2 regions of the Streptomyces sp. NPDC043746 genome follow, and region 2 is predicted to be linked to the other one. Evidence: riboswitches for the same ligand, from Rfam matches in the RefSeq annotation. Region 2 holds a riboswitch; the other holds the start of a gene.
The links. A riboswitch is a leader RNA that binds a small molecule or an ion and turns the genes downstream of it on or off. The one in region 2 is predicted to bind glycine.
Positions count from the first base shown of each region.

Region 1: another riboswitch for glycine. It lies ahead of gcvT (glycine cleavage system aminomethyltransferase GcvT); the one in region 2 lies ahead of gcvP (aminomethyl-transferring glycine dehydrogenase).

Region 1 covers NZ_JBWKCM010000003.1:96,192-104,382, forward strand. The annotation lists gene AC0682_RS04325 (ABC transporter substrate-binding protein) at 1-565, opposite strand, end outside; gene AC0682_RS04330 (enhanced serine sensitivity protein SseB C-terminal domain-containing protein) at 831-1,622, opposite strand; gene AC0682_RS04335 (enhanced serine sensitivity protein SseB) at 1,805-2,572, opposite strand; gene AC0682_RS04340 (AAA family ATPase) at 2,631-3,431, opposite strand; glycine riboswitch at 3,596-3,693, shown strand; gene gcvT (glycine cleavage system aminomethyltransferase GcvT) at 3,860-4,975, shown strand; gene gcvH (glycine cleavage system protein GcvH) at 5,108-5,485, shown strand; gene glyA (serine hydroxymethyltransferase) at 5,505-6,764, shown strand; gene AC0682_RS04360 (L-serine ammonia-lyase) at 6,939-8,191, shown strand, end outside.
Region 2 covers NZ_JBWKCM010000042.1:9,537-17,727, forward strand. The annotation lists gene AC0682_RS29425 (DNA polymerase IV) at 1-905, shown strand, start outside; gene AC0682_RS29430 (PRC-barrel domain-containing protein) at 827-1,198, opposite strand; glycine riboswitch at 1,353-1,450, shown strand; glycine riboswitch at 1,452-1,579, shown strand; gene gcvP (aminomethyl-transferring glycine dehydrogenase) at 1,644-4,529, shown strand; gene AC0682_RS29440 (DUF5999 family protein) at 4,682-4,888, opposite strand; gene AC0682_RS29445 (hypothetical protein) at 5,200-5,784, opposite strand; gene AC0682_RS29450 (glutamate-cysteine ligase family protein) at 6,269-7,774, shown strand.

The DNA.
Region 1 (8,191 bases), on a different contig from region 2:
CGGGCAGGTTCGCCGTGGTCTCGTTGACCTCGATGACGGCCGTGTTCTCGTCCTTGGCGGTGCAGGACTTGTAGTTCGCCTTGGGCGCCTCGGCGTCCTCGTTCGTCGCGAACCCGCCCATGATCTTCTGCCAGTAGTACGAGACCGCGCTGGACTGGTACGTACCCTTCCAGTTGAACCAGTGGTCGTAGTTCGCGCAGACCGCGGCGGCGTTGAGCGCCTCACCGTCGTGGAACTTCACGCCCTGGCGCAGGTTGAACGTCCAGACCTTGCCGGCCGCGTCGCTCTCCCACTTCTCGGCGAGGCCGCCGACCAGCTTGCTGCCACCGGGCTCGTGCTCCAGCAGCGCTTCGAACGCCTGACGGGTGACGCGGAACGTCTCGCCGTCGCTCGCGAGGGCCGGGTCGAGGGAGCCGGGGTCACCGGAGCCGGCGAAGACGAAGGTGTCCTTGTCGCCCCCCTTGGAGCCGCCCTCGTCCCGCTCGCTCGAACAGCCCGTGGCGATCAGACCGACAGCGACCGCTGTCGTGATCGCCCGGACAGCCCGGGACTTGAATATGCGCATGGGTCCACCCCTGGTTCGCCATGTGGTGAGGTTGATGGCCGCACACTACAGACGGGGTACACCGCAAGAGAACAGTCCGGATAGCGGTGAGACCTAGTCGAGACCCGGACAGTTAACAAACCGTCCAGTTCCGGGACATCCCTCCGTGGGGAGTTAACAGGCCGGACATCTGGGGGTGTTCGGCGGTGCGGGGATGCCGGGCGGACCGGCCGGAGCGGGAGGCCGCGCAGGTCAGCGGCGGCGTCCCCCGGGGTGGCGGGGACGGTCAGCGGTGGCGCTGGGGCGGGTAGCCGTACCCGGGGGCGGGGGCCGGCGGCGGGCCCGCCGGGGCGTGCGGCTCACGGTCGTAGAACGGCCGGGCGTTGGCACGCAGCCACATCGCGACCGGGTCGTACTCGTCCGACATGGCGACGGTGGAGACGGGCAACCCGTCGGGGACCGCGCCGATGGACTGCCGCATCATCGTGCGCACCGCGTCGACGGAGGCCCGCCCGGAGTCGTACAGGTCGAGCCCGATCGCGAGATACGGGACACCCACCGCGGGGTGCACCCAGGCGCGGCGCAGCGAGCGGACGGCGGGGGTGCGGTGGGCGTTCTGGGTGAGCTGGGCGTAGAACTGCGGCAGCTCCACAGCGGGTTCGGTCAGCCGGAGCGGTCCGGCGGGGAGCCGGTCCAGGCCGGTGGAGATCCGGCGCAGGTCGAGCCAGGGGATGCCGACGCCGCCGCCGGGAGCGTGCGGATTGAGCCAGAGGCCCCAGCGGTCGGGGAAGAGCGTGCGGGCGATGTCCCGGCCGGAGAGCACCTCGTGGGCGCGGGTCCAGCCGCTGGCGGACAGCTCCTGGGCGGAGGTGACGCAGGGGGCGTACCCCAGGCCGTCGACCTCCATGGAGCCGTACTGCGCGTCCGGGGAGCCGGCCGTGCCGTGCCAGAGCAGCACCCAGACCCGGCCGTCGGCGAGGGCCGCGAGCAACTCCTCGTAGGCGTCGTAACGCCCGGGACCGACCTGGCGCAGCATGTGCTCGACCTTGCCGGCCGCCGCGGTGCCTGACGCACTCACCCTGGTCCCGCCCCTCATCGTTGTGTCCGACTCGCGCCGACGCTCCCGGGCACACGGGAGCGGCCCCGCCATCAAACCAGCTTATGCGCCACTTATGACACCGGCTTGACGCCATGGTCGGCCGGTGCCCGCCGGGCCGCTTCTCCGCACGCGCCTGTCGGCGGCTTGCGGCGCCGGTCCGTTCAGGGGCCTTCGCGGCGGTAGAAGGGACGTACCTTCTCGCGCATCCAGTCGCCCACCAGGTCGTCGGTCACATCCAGCAGCACCAGGTTCACCGGCCAGGGAACCTCGATGCGGCCGAGCGCCCGCCCCAGGGCGTCCATCGGGGCGCTGCCCGTACCGTCCCAGGCCGCGCACTCGACGCCGACGAAGAGGACGGGGTCGCCGCCCTCGATGCTGGCGAGCGCCCGGCGGGCGGTGGAGACCACGCCGGTGGCCTCGAACTCGGCGGAGACGGCGGTGAGGAAGTCGACCGGGTCGTGCTGCCAGTCCGGCTCGAACAGCCGTACGCGGCCCCCGGTGGCGGGGCCGTCCAGGGCGGTGCGCCCGGCCCGGCAGAGGTCGGCGACGGCGGGCGGGGGGATCGGTATGCCGACCGCGCCGCCCGGGTTCACCGCGATGCCGACCTGCGGGGGCAGCCCCCGGGCGAAGTCGCGGGCGGGCGCCACGGCGAAGGACATATGGCTGCCGACGCAGCTGAGGAACTGGCCCTCGGAGCTGAAGACCGGGACGTAGGCGGCGCCCTCGATGTCCATCATCGGCAGGTCCAGGTCGGCGCTGGCGGGCGAGCCCCCGTCGGGCAGCGGCACCCAGACCGAGCTGCGGCCGAGCACCTCCACGAGGCGGGCACCCGCGTCGGGGACGCCGAGGGAGGCGGCCAGCACCTCTTCCAGCTCGTTGGCGGGCCATGGGTGCGGGGGATGCGCCGGGGCCGGTGCCGGAATGTCCACTTCCTCTGTGCCTCTCTCCGCTGTCGTCGCTCGGCGCTGTCGTCGCCCGGCCAGAACCTTAACCGGCGCAGGCGGCCGGGGCCTCGCGGTCGGTGAAGGAGATCCGGCTCAGCGCGCTCGCGGCCGCCCGGTCCAGCAGGACCGCCGAACCGCAGCCGACGGGGAGCGCGCCCTGTTCGGCGGCGCGGATCAGCCGGGCCACCGCGCGCCGGTGGCGGGCGAAGGCGTAGCCGGAGACGCCCCGGCCGCGCTGCCGCTGGCCCTGGCGGGCGGTGGCGGGGTCCACGTCGAGGAGGATCAGACGGAGGAGGCGGCCCCGGCGGGCGGCGTGCCGGGCGAGCCAGCTCCGGACCCAGGCCTGCGTACCGCAGTCGTGGACGACGAGGGACTCGCCGGAGCGCAGGGCGGCCCGCAGCCCGAGGTAGTGGGCGGCGCGGACCAGGGGGCGGTAGAGGGCGTAGGGGAGTAAGGGGGGCAGGGCGGCGGCCCAGCGGTCGCGGGCGTCCTGGGAGTCGATCGCACGGCCGGTCACGGCCTGCCGGATCAGGGTGGACTTGCCGCCGCCGGGGAGCCCGGAGACGACGACGATGTCCCCGGTGGCGAAGTCGAGGCTGTACGGGGCGTGGCCGGTGCGCCCGCGCAGATCCTGTACCACCGGCGCGGGCACAGGCGCGGTGATCAGCTCACCCGCGCCCGCACCGGGCTGAGCGCACGCCTGCGGTGCGGGTGCGCCGGGCGGTACGCGCACCCCCGGCGCCGGCACGCCGGGCGGTAGGCACACCTCCGGGGCTGGTGCGCCTGGCTGTGCGGGCATCGCGCCGTGCGCGACCCCGGCCGGTACCGACCGCTGCAACGCCATCGCCCATCCCCCTGCTGTCGGGCCGCCCACGCCTGCTCCTGAAGTGTAAAGAAACGGCAAGGCTCCACAACCGTTCTCGCCGTTCACCGACCCGTTGCGGATCGGCCTCCCCACTCCGGCGCAATGCGTGCGATGATGACCGCGCCAACTGCATACCGGCCGTTCGAATCCGCGCGGGAGAGTTCCGGCCACAGTGTGAGCCGGGCGCCGAAGGAGCAAGATCCTCCCTTGAATCTCTCAGGCCCCGTACCGCGTGGATGAGGCAGATCTGAAAAGCGGGCCGCCCCGGCGGCTCCACCCAAGGTGCAAGCCGACACCCCCGCGACCGGGGGCACACCCCCTGTGGGGCTATCGGCGAACCTCTCAGGTTCCGATGACAGATGGGGAGGATCTCCGTCCCGACGTCGTCATGCCCTGGAGCCATGCCCATGAGCACTGCCCCCCGTCTCACCGCCCTCGACACGCTGCACCGCTCGCTCGGCGCCACCATGACCGACTTCGCGGGCTGGGACATGCCCCTGCGGTACGCGAGCGAGCGCGACGAGCACAACGCCGTACGGACCCGGGCGGGCCTCTTCGACCTCTCGCACATGGGCGAGATCACCGTCACCGGCCCCGAGGCGGCGGCCTTCCTGAGCTACGCGCTGGTGGGCAACATCGCCACCGTCGGCAACGGCCGGGCCCGCTACACGATGATCGTCCAGGAGGACGGCGGGATCGTCGACGACCTGATCGTCTACCGGCTGGGCGAGACCGAGTACATGGTCGTCGCCAACGCGGGCAACGCCCAGATCGTGCTGGACGCGCTGACCGAGCGCGTCGGCGGCTTCGACGCCGAGGTGCGCGACGACCGGGACGCGTACGCGCTGCTCGCGGTCCAGGGCCCCGAGTCCCCCGCCATCATGAAGGCCGTCACCGACGCCGACCTGGACGGGCTGAAGTACTACGCGGGCCTGCCGGGCACGGTCGCCGGGGTCCCGGCGCTCATCGCCCGTACCGGCTACACGGGCGAGGACGGCTTCGAGCTGTTCGTCGCGCCCGAGCACGCCGAGGCCCTGTGGCAGGCGCTGACCGAGGCCGGCGCGCCGCACGGCCTCATCCCCTGCGGCCTCTCCTGCCGGGACACGCTGCGCCTGGAGGCGGGCATGCCGCTGTACGGGCACGAGCTGACGACGGCGCTCACCCCGTTCGACGCGGGTCTGGGCCGGGTCGTGAAGTTCGAGAAGGAGGGCGACTTCGTGGGGCGCGAGGCGCTGAGGGCCGCCGCCGAGCGCGCCGAGACCGCCCCGCCGCGCAAGCTGGTCGGCCTGGTCGCCGAGGGTCGCCGGGTCCCGCGCGCGGGCTTCTCGGTCGTGGCGGACGGCAAGGTGATCGGCGAGGTCACCTCCGGCGCCCCCTCCCCCACCCTGGGCAAGCCGATCGCCATGGCGTACGTGGACGCGGCCTTCGCCGCCCCGGGCACCGAGGGCGTGGGCGTGGACATCCGGGGCACGCACGAGCCGTACGAGGTCGTCGCGCTGCCGTTCTACAAGCGCCAGAAGTGATATCCCGGAGGGAACGGTGCATTCCGGTCCCTCCGCACCGGCACGCAGGCGTCACGGAAGTGACGTACCTCCGTCTCACACCGTAAGACCACCGTTCATCAGCACTCCCCCGCGTACAGGAGAATTCAGGTCATGAGCAACCCCCAGCAGCTGCGGTACAGCAAGGAGCACGAGTGGCTGTCGGCCGTCGAGGACGGCGTGGCCACGATCGGCATCACGGAGTACGCGGCGAACGCGCTCGGTGACGTCGTCTACGCCCAGCTCCCGGAGGTCGGTGACACGGTGACCGCGGGCGAGACCTGCGGTGAGCTGGAGTCGACCAAGTCCGTCAGCGACCTGTACTCGCCGGTGACCGGTGAGGTGACGGCGTTCAACCAGGACGTCGTGGACGACCCCTCGCTGGTGAACTCCGCTCCCTTCGAGGGCGGCTGGCTGTTCAAGGTGCGCGTCACGGAGGAGCCGGCCGACCTGCTCTCCGCCGACGAGTACACCGCGTTCTCCGGCAACTGAGACCTTAAGGGACCCCCTGATGTCGCTTCTGAACTCCTCCCTCCACGAGCTGGACCCGGACGTCGCCGCCGCCGTCGACGCCGAGCTCCACCGTCAGCAGTCCACCCTCGAGATGATCGCCTCGGAGAACTTCGCTCCGGTCGCGGTCATGGAGGCGCAGGGCTCCGTCCTCACCAACAAGTACGCCGAGGGCTACCCGGGCCGCCGCTACTACGGCGGCTGTGAGCACGTCGACGTGGTCGAGCAGATCGCGATCGACCGGATCAAGGCCCTGTTCGGCGCCGAGGCCGCCAACGTCCAGCCGCACTCCGGTGCGCAGGCGAACGCCGCCGCGATGTTCGCGCTGCTGAAGCCGGGCGACACGATCATGGGCCTGAACCTGGCCCACGGCGGTCACCTGACCCACGGCATGAAGATCAACTTCTCCGGCAAGCTCTACAACGTGGTCCCGTACCACGTCGACGAGAGCGGCCTGGTGGACATGGAGGAGGTCGAGCGCCTCGCCAAGGAGTCCCAGCCGAAGCTGATCGTGGCCGGCTGGTCCGCCTACCCGCGCCAGCTGGACTTCGCCGCCTTCCGCCGGATCGCGGACGAGGTCGGCGCGTACCTCATGGTCGACATGGCGCACTTCGCGGGCCTGGTCGCGGCCGGACTGCACCCCAACCCGGTGCCGCACGCCCACGTCGTCACCACCACCACGCACAAGACCCTCGGCGGTCCGCGCGGTGGCGTGATCCTCTCCACCCAGGAGCTGGCCAAGAAGATCAACTCCGCGGTCTTCCCGGGCCAGCAGGGCGGCCCGCTGGAGCACGTGATCGCGGCCAAGGCGGTCTCGTTCAAGATCGCGGCGGGCGAGGAGTTCAAGGAGCGCCAGCAGCGCACCCTGGACGGCGCCCGCATCCTGGCCGAGCGCCTGGTCCAGCCGGACGTCACCGAGGTGGGCGTCTCCGTCCTCTCCGGCGGCACCGACGTGCACCTGGTCCTGGTCGACCTGCGCAACTCCGAGCTGGACGGCCAGCAGGCCGAGGACCGGCTCCACGAGCTGGGCATCACGGTCAACCGGAACGCCATCCCGAACGACCCGCGCCCCCCGATGGTCACCTCGGGCCTGCGGATCGGCACCCCGGCGCTGGCCACCCGCGGCTTCGGCACCGAGGACTTCGCGGAGGTCGCGGAGATCATCGCCTCCGCCCTCAAGCCGTCGTACGACGCGGACGACCTCAAGGCCCGCGTCACCGCGCTGGCCGAGAAGTTCCCGCTGTACCCCGGCCTGAAGTAGCACTCGGCCTGCGGTTCCGCGCATCGAGACGGGGCACCGCGCACACTGGACGAAAGTGAGCGCGGTGCCCCGTTCCTTGCCCCCGGCGATCCGTATCGTCCCCTCTTCACCCCGCTTGTCCCCGCACCGCCCCGGCAGACAACGGCGTCTTCCAACCCCCCAAGGAGTCCTCCCGTGGCCATCTCGGTCTTCGACCTCTTCTCGGTCGGCATCGGCCCGTCCAGCTCCCACACGGTGGGCCCGATGCGGGCCGCCCGGATGTTCGCGCGCCGTCTGAAGAACGAAGGTCTGCTCGCGCACACCACCTCGATACGCGCCGAGCTGTACGGCTCACTCGGCGCGACCGGCCACGGCCACGGCACCCCGAAGGCGGTGCTGCTCGGCCTGGAGGGCGAGTCGCCGCAGACGGTCGACGTGGAGTCGGCCGACACCCGGGTGGAGGAGATCCGCTCCACCGGCCGGATCAACCTGCTCGGCATGCACGAGATCGCCTTCGCCTTCGACGAGGACCTGGTCCTGCACCGCCGCAAGGCGCTCCCGTACCACGCCAACGGCATGACGATCTTCGCGTACGACACCGAGGGCGCCCCGGTCCTGGAGAAGACCTACTACTCGGTCGGCGGCGGCTTCGTGGTGGACGAGGACGCGGTGGCGGGCGAGAACCCGATCGTCCCGGACGACACGGCCCTTCGCCACCCCTTCCGCACCGGCGACGAGCTGCTGCGCCTGGCCCGCGAGACCGGCCTCTCCATCTCCTCGATGATGCTGGAGAACGAGCTGGCCTGGCGTACCGAGGCGGAGATCCGCTCCGGGCTGCTGGACATCTGGCGCGTCATGCAGGCCTGCGTCTCGCGCGGCATGTCCCGCGAGGGCATCCTCCCCGGCGGCCTCAAGGTCCGCCGCCGCGCCGCCAACTCTGCCCGCCAGCTGCGCGCCGAGGGCGACCCGCAGGCCCACGCGATGGAGTGGATCACGCTCTACGCGATGGCGGTCAACGAGGAGAACGCGGCGGGCGGCCGTGTGGTCACCGCCCCCACCAACGGGGCGGCGGGCATCATCCCGGCCGTCCTGCACTACTACATGAACTTCGCGTCCCACGGCTGCACCGAGGCGGAGAAGGAGGACAGCGTCGTCCGCTTCCTCCTGGCCGCCGGCGCGATCGGCCTGCTCTTCAAGGAGAACGCCTCCATCTCCGGCGCCGAGGTCGGCTGCCAGGGCGAGGTCGGCTCGGCCTGCTCGATGGCGGCCGGCGCCCTCGCCGAGGTCCTGGGCGGCTCCCCCGAGCAGGTGGAGAACGCCGCCGAGATCGGCATGGAGCACAACCTGGGCCTGACCTGCGACCCGGTCGGCGGCCTCGTCCAGATTCCGTGCATCGAGCGCAACGGCATGGCGGCGGTGAAGGCCGTGACGGCGGCGAAGATGGCGCT
Region 2 (8,191 bases):
GCGTCGGGCCGGCCACCGGGGACCACCTCCGGCGCGCCGGGATGACCACGGTCCACGACCTGGCGGAGGCGGGCGAGGACGAGCTCGTCCGGCTGGTCGGCAAGGCGCACGGCCACGGGCTCTACCGGATGGCGCTCGGGCTCGACGACCGGCCGGTGGTCGCCGAGCGCGACGCCAAGTCCGTATCGGTCGAGGACACCTTCGACGTGGACCTGCACGACCGGGTGCGGGTGCGCGCGGAGGTGGAGCGGCTGGCCGTGCGGTGTGTGGAGCGGCTGCGGGCCGCCGACCGGTCGGGGCGCACGGTGGTGCTCAAGGTCCGCCGGTACGACTTCTCCACCCTGACCCGCTCCGAGACCCTCCGAGGCCCCACGGACGACCCCACGGTGGTGCGTGAGGCGGCCGCACGGCTGCTGGAGGCCGTCGACACCACCGGGGGCGTACGGCTGCTCGGTGTGGGCGTCACGGGGCTCGCGGACTTCACCCAGGAGGACCTGTTCGCGCAGGCCGCGGGTGCCCGGGAGCTGGCCGAGCGGGCGCGGGAGCCGGAAGGGCGGGCCCCCGACGGCCGTGCGGAAGGGGCCGGGCCCGTCGCCGAGGAGGAGCCCGAGAGCACCGAGCAGCTCGCCGCCCGGCGCTGGCCCGCCGGACACGACGTGCACCACGCGGCGCACGGGCACGGCTGGGTGCAGGGGAGCGGGGTGGGGCGGGTGACGGTGCGGTTCGAGGAGCCGGGCGGGCCGGTCGGCCGCGTCCTCACCTTCCGGATCGACGACCCGGAGCTGACCCCGGCCGACCCGCTGCCACTGGTCCGCGACCCGGTCGACTACTCCTCCTGGCCGGCCAGCCTGCCGAAGTCGCGGTCGGGACCGGTCTCCGCGGCCGGGGAGGAGTCCAGACCGTAGTGCCGGTAGAGCTGGAGTTCCTGCTCAGGGGAGAGGTGCCGGCCGACGCCGAAGTCCGGTGCCCCCTTGATCAGCGCGCGGTCGAAGGGGACCCGCAGGGTGTCCTCGACGAACTCGCTGGGCTCCAGTGGGACGAAGGCGTCCCGGCTGAAGAGGCCGGTGCGCACGGCCGCCCACTCGGGCACCCCGGTGGCGTCGTCGAGGTAGACCTCGTCCACCGTCCCGATCTTGGTGCCCTTGCGATCGAACGCCTTGCGGCCGATCAGGCGGCGCGGATCGATATCGGTCTGCACGGTGCCTCCCACTGGTCGCGACTGCTCAAGGGCGGTCCCCGGTCATTCCCCGGGGCCCCTCTCGCTCCACCAGGACCAGACAAGTGCAGATCCGTGGCGTCGGCCACTCGAGGACTCCGCGGGGATGGCCGCTGGTAGGCTGGCAAGTGGCTGCTGACCCCGTGCGGGAGAGTCCTCCGGTGCAGAATCCGGAGGCGCCGAAGGAGCAAATCCTCCCCGGAATCTCTCAGGCCCCCGTACCGCGCGGACGAGGTCACTCTGGAAAGCAGGGCGGGTTCGTGCGGGCGCAGGCCGGGACGGACTCGACCCTCACCGACGGTGAAAGTCGGCACGCCCCCGGGCGGGCCGGTGAAGCTCTCAGGTTGAGATGACAGAGGGGGAGGCCGTCCGGGCACCCGCGCCGTGGTGCCCCTCGCAGGTCGTGACAGACCAGGAGGCCTCCACCATGACCCCCCGTCGCACTCCGCTCTCCCAGCTGGAGCAGGGCATTCCGTTCGAGCAGCGCCACATAGGGCCCGACGCCGAGGCCCAGGCGAAGATGCTCGCCCAGGTCGGCTACGGCTCCCTCGACGAGCTGACCGCCGCCGCGGTGCCCGATGTGATCAAGAGTGCGGAGGCCCTGGACCTTCCCTCGGCCCGCACCGAGGCGGAGGTGCTGGCCGAGCTGCGCTCGCTGGCCGACCGCAACAAGGTCCTCGCCCCGATGATCGGCCTCGGCTACTACGGCACCTTCACGCCGCCGGTCATCCTGCGCAACGTCATGGAGAACCCCGCGTGGTACACGGCCTACACGCCGTACCAGCCGGAGATCTCCCAGGGCCGCCTGGAGGCCCTGCTCAACTTCCAGACGATGGTCGCGGACCTCACCGGGCTGCCGACGTCCGGCGCCTCGCTGCTCGACGAGGGCACCGCCGCCGCCGAGGCCATGGCGCTCTCCCGCCGCGTCGGCAAGGTCAAGAACGGCGTCTTCCTGATCGACGCCGACACCCTGCCCCAGACCGTCGCCGTGATCCGGACCCGCGCAGAGCCCACCGGGGTCGAGGTCGTCGTCGCGGACCTCAGCGAGGGCATCCCCGCCGAGATCGCCGAGCGCGGTGTCTTCGGCGTGCTGCTCCAGTACCCGGGCGCCTCCGGGGCCGTCCGTGCGATCGAGCCCGTCATCGAGCAGGCCCACGAGCTGGGCGCGATCGTCACCGTCGCCGCCGACCTGCTGGCCCTCACCCTGCTCACCTCGCCCGGCGCCCTCGGCGCCGACATCGCGGTCGGCACCACCCAGCGCTTCGGTGTCCCGATGGGCTTCGGCGGCCCGCACGCCGGCTTCATGGCCGTCCGCGAGAAGTTCGCCCGCTCCCTGCCCGGCCGCCTGGTCGGCGTCTCCGTCGACGCCGACGGCAACAAGGCCTACCGTCTGGCCCTCCAGACCCGCGAGCAGCACATCCGCCGCGAGAAGGCCACCAGCAACATCTGTACGGCACAGGTGCTGCTGGCCGTCATGGCCGGGATGTACGCCGTCTACCACGGCCCCGACGGACTGCGCACGATCGCCCGCCGCACCCACCGCTACGCCACGATCCTCGCCGAGGGGCTGCGCGCCGCCGGTGCGCAGGTCGTGCACGGCTCCTTCTTCGACACCCTGACCGTGCGTGTGCCCGGCAAGGCCGCCGACATCGTCGCGGACGCCCGCGAGCGCGGGGTCAACCTCCGCCGGGTCGACGCCGACCACGTCTCCATCGCCTGCGACGAGACCACCACCCGCGCCCAGGTCGCCGCCGTGTGGGCCGCCTTCGGCGCCGACGGGGACATCGAGGCACTGGACGGCTCGGCCGCCGACGCGCTGCCCGAGGCGCTGCTGCGCTCCGACGACATCCTGACCCACCCGGTCTTCCACCAGCACCGCTCCGAGACCGCGATGCTGCGCTACCTGCGCAGGCTCGCGGACCGCGACTACGCGCTGGACCGGGGCATGATCCCGCTCGGCTCGTGCACCATGAAGCTGAACGCGACCGCCGAGATGGAGTCCATCACCTGGCCCGAGTTCGGCGCGCTGCACCCCTTCGCCCCGGCCGAGCAGGCGCAGGGCTTCCTCACGCTCATCCGTGAGCTGGAGGAGCGCCTGGCCGAGGTCACCGGCTACGACGCCGTCTCCATCCAGCCCAACGCCGGCTCCCAGGGCGAGTTCGCGGGCCTGCTCGCCGTGCGCGCGTACCACCGGGCCAACGGCGACGACCAGCGCACCGTCTGCCTGATCCCCTCCTCCGCGCACGGCACCAACGCCGCCAGCGCGGTCATGGCGGGCATGAAGGTCGTCGTGGTGAAGACCGCCGACGACGGCGAGGTCGATGTCGCGGACCTGCGCGCCAAGATCGAGCAGTACCGCGACGAGCTGGCCGTCCTCATGATCACCTACCCCTCCACGCACGGGGTCTTCGAGGAGCACGTCGCCGACATCTGCGGCGAGGTGCACGACGCGGGCGGCCAGGTCTACGTGGACGGCGCCAACCTCAACGCGCTGGTCGGGCTCGCCAAGCCCGGCAAGTTCGGCGGGGACGTCTCCCACCTGAACCTGCACAAGACGTTCTGCATCCCGCACGGCGGCGGCGGTCCCGGCGTCGGCCCGGTCGGCGTCCGCGCCCACCTCGCCCCGTACCTCCCCAACCACCCGCTCCAGCCCGGTGCGGGCCCGGAGACCGGTGTGGGCCCGATCTCGGCCGCCCCGTGGGGCTCGGCGGGCATCCTGCCGATCTCGTGGGCGTACGTCCGGCTGATGGGCGGCGAGGGGCTCAAGCGCGCCACGCAGGTCGCCGTGCTGGCCGCCAACTACATCGCCAAGCGTCTGGAGCCGCACTACCCGATCCTCTACACGGGCCCGGCCGGGCTGGTCGCGCACGAGTGCATCGTGGACCTGCGTCCGATCTCCAAGGCCACCGGCGTCTCCATCGACGACGTCGCCAAGCGCCTGATCGACTACGGCTTCCACTCGCCGACCATGTCGTTCCCGGTGGCCGGCACGCTGATGATCGAGCCGACCGAGAGCGAGGACCTCGCGGAGCTGGACCGGTTCTGCGACACCATGATCGCGATCCGCGCCGAGATCGAGAAGGTCGCCTCCGGCGAGTGGAGCGCGGACGACAACCCGCTGGCCAACGCCCCGCACACCGCGGCCGCGCTCGGTGGCGACTGGGCGCACGGCTACAGCCGCGAGGAGGCCGTCTTCCCGGCCGGGGTCTCGGCCGCCGACAAGTACTGGCCGCCGGTGCGCCGCATCGACGGTGCCTTCGGTGACCGGAACCTGGTCTGCTCCTGCCCGCCGCTGGAGGAGTACGACGGCTGACCCTCCGGGGTGGACCGCTGACATGCGTCGGGGCCGGTGCGGGGGGTTCCCCCGGGCCGGCCCCTTCTCCGTACAGCCTTCTCCGGACTGCGTGGTTCGTGCTGCTCCGCACGTACCGCTTCGTTCCTACCGCTTCGTCCGTACGGCCGTACTCAGGCGGCCTTCACCACGCCGGCCGTCGCCGGCGGCCGGTGCGGTGCGATGACCTGCCCGTCGGGCAGCAGCTCGCCGGTGTCCTCGAAGAGCAGGACGCCGTTGCACAGAAGGCTCCACCCCTGCTCCGGATGGTGGGCCGTCAGGCGGGCCGCCTCCCGGTCGGGGGAGTCGGCGGTGGGGCAGAGTGGCTGGTGTTGGCACATGGCTGCGTTCTTTCGCTGCGTCGAGTCGAGTGTCCTGCGGCTGGATGAGAGGTTCATGGCCGCCCCCGTATCAGTCGGTCCGGTCCCAGTGTTGCCCCACGGGGATGATTCCGCAGGCATTTCGCTCCGGCTCCCTTACTCCTCCCATGACGCGTCACCCGCGCGGACGGTTCACCGCAACTGCACTGTCACTTCGGGTGGTTCGGGGTGGCCGGATAGGGCTAGTCCGAGTGGGTAGGGGAAGGCCCCCGCTGTGGACCGTCCCGTCATCGGGCGGCCACCACGGGGGCGGTGTCCTCCTCGGCCGTCGGTCAGGCGGAGCTGAGCAGCGGCCCCGGGCCCACGCGCAGGGTCATGACGGGCAGCAGATCCGCGACCCGGTGCGGCCGGTGCGCGGCGATGCCCGGCGGCGCCGGCGCCAGCGGCACCAGGACGTCGGCCGGGGCGAGCACCCCGGTGGAGGCGTCGTCCGCGGGGTCGTCGTGCAGCCAGAGGGTGAGCATGTACAGCTCGGGGATGGAGAGAAGTCTCGCCTGGTACGCGGTGGACGAGGCGTCCGCCTGGCGGACCGCCAGCTCCGTCGAGGCGAGGTAGGGGCCCTCGAAGAAGTGCGAGAAGCTCCAGCCGTCCGGAGTGAGCATGGTGTCCGCGGCGGCGATCGCGCGGCCCTCGCTCCGGATCAGGAAGCGCCAGGCCGCGAGGCGGGTCCGGGGCACGGCCCCGGTCGGGGCGATCCGTTCCAGGACATGGACGGGCAGGGGCAGTTCGGGGCTCAGCGGTCCCTGGACGGACCGGAGGGCGGAGGTGCGGGCCTGGCGGACCGCGGTGGGAGAACCGAGGGCCGCGGACACGCTGCGCAGGGCGGGCGCGGGAGCCGAGGGGACATGCAGCGGCATGGTGGGTCGCCTCTCACTTCGGAGACACGGTGATACGGGGCGGGTGCAGACGGCGCTGTCGGCATGCGGGGCCGGATGAGGCCGATGACGGGCCGGTTGCGTCAACTCTCTGCCTCGTCAGGCGGAGTTTATACGACGGGTGTTCACTCAGCGTTTCCGCTAGCCGTGTGGGATATTTCGCGCAAGGTGGCATCCGGACTTCACAAAGTGGTTTTCCTGGCGATTTGCGCGGCCGGTTCCAGCCCCTGCCTGGGCATTTTCCGGTGGAGCGGTAGGCCGAAAGTCGCCGGTGTTTCCTCCGTGCGCTTTCCGGAGGGAAATGCCATCCGGCGCGTGCCATCGGAATGTGCCCGAGGTCTCCTTCACTCAGCCTAGCGGGTTTCCGGTGGCGCGTGGGGCGTTACGGATCACTCCCGCTGGGCATTATCGATCGTGATGCGAGCGGCCCGGTCGGCGGGCCGACCACTGGAGGAGGGACCCCTCGATGGGGGAGAAGGTCGTGGCGGGCACCGTTGACCTGTCCGATCGGCAGGCGTACCGCACCAAGCTCAACCAGTGCCTGGAGGGGCTGGGCAGACTCCTGGCGGAGCGGAGGTTCGACCGTCCCCGCAACCTGATGGGGCTGGAGATAGAGCTGAATCTCGCGGGCACCGACGGTCTGCCGCGCATGATGAATCAGGAAGTGCTCCAGCGCATCGCCAGCCGGGATTTCCAGACCGAACTCGGGATGTTCAATCTGGAAGTGAACATCGTTCCGCACCGGCTCGGCGGCCGGGTATTCGACCAGCTCTCGGAGGAGCTTCGGACGGGTCTCGCCTACGCGCACCGCAAGGCCGGTGAGGTGGACGCGGGGATCGTCATGATCGGAATCCTGCCCACGCTCGGTGAGCACGACGTGGTCTCGGCCAATCTCTCCGCCGTGGACCGCTACACCCTGCTCAACGATCAAATGGCGGCCGCCCGGGGGGAGGATTTCGCCCTGGATATCGAAGGAGTCGAGCACCTGGTCTGCTCCTCGCCCTCGATCGCCCCCGAATCGGCCTGTACCTCCGTGCAGTTGCACCTCCAGGTGACACCGGCCCGATTCGCGGACGTGTGGAACGCCGCCCAGGCGGTCGCCGCCGTGCAGATCGCGCTGGGCGCCAACGCCCCCTTCCTCTTCGGCAAGGAGCTGTGGCGCGAGTCGCGGCCCCCGCTGTTCCAGCAGGCAACCGACGTACGGCCGCCGGAGCTGGCCAACCAGGGAGTGCGGCCTCGGACCTGGTTCGGGGAGCGGTGGATCACCTCCGCCTACGAGCTGTTCGAGGAGAACCTGCGCTACTTCCCGCCGCTGCTGCCGATCTGCGACGACGAGGAGCCGCTGCGGGTCCTGGACGAGGGCGGGGTGCCGGAGCTGGCCGAGCTGGTCCTCCACAACGGCACGGTCTACCGCTGGAACCGCCCGGTGTACGGGAAGGTCGACGGCGTCCCGCACCTGCGGGTGGAGAACCGGGTGCTACCGGCGGGCCCCACCGTCACCGACGTGATCGCCAACTCCGCCTTCTACTACGGGCTCGTACGGGCGCTCGCCGAGGAGCCCCGGCCGGTGTGGAGCAAGCTGCCGTTCGAGGCCGCCGCGGAGAACTTCACCGAGGCCTGCCGCCACGGCATCGAGGCCGAGCTGCTCTGGCCGCGCCCCGGCCGCGTCGGCGGGCTGGCCAGGATCCCCGCCGTACAGCTCGTACGCGAGGAGCTGCTGCCGCTCGCCGCGGCCGGGCTCGACGCCTGGCAGATCGAACCCGCCGACCGGGACCGCTACCTCGGGGTCATCGAGGAGCGGTGCAAGCGGCGGGTCAACGGGGCTTCCTGGCAGGTCGCCACCTACCGCCGGGCGCTGGAGGCGGGGCTCGGCCGGGACGCGGCCCTGGCGGCGACCACTCGACGCTATGCCGAGCTGATGCACGCGGGGGAACCGGTGCACACCTGGCCGGTGGGGTTCCCGGCGCCCTGAGCGTGGGCGGCGGGGCGGGTCCTCTGCCGGAGGCGTGTTCCCGCACCCGGTGGGTCGAGCCGCCCCGGGCCGGGTCGGCCGGCCGGCCGGGGCATCGGCTTCCGGTGGTCGGACCCGTCCGCCGGGCGGAAACCCGTACCGGGCGAACACCGCACGCGCGCTCTTGTCGTTGAGCAGGGCCATGAAGCGCAGGGCCGCCCGGGACCGGCGGTGGGCGTGGCGTCGGCGATCGTGCGACGCCTGTGCCGTGGAGACGCCCCCCCCCCGCGTTCCTCCGGCGCGGAGGCGTCCGGCAAGCTGTGACGTCCCAAGTCGGTGGAGCCCCCTGAGGGCGAACGGCGAACGGTGGCAAGGAGAAGGGGGGCGACCACCATCGGTGATGGTGGTCGCCCCCTCGGCCTGTCGCGCATGATCTTC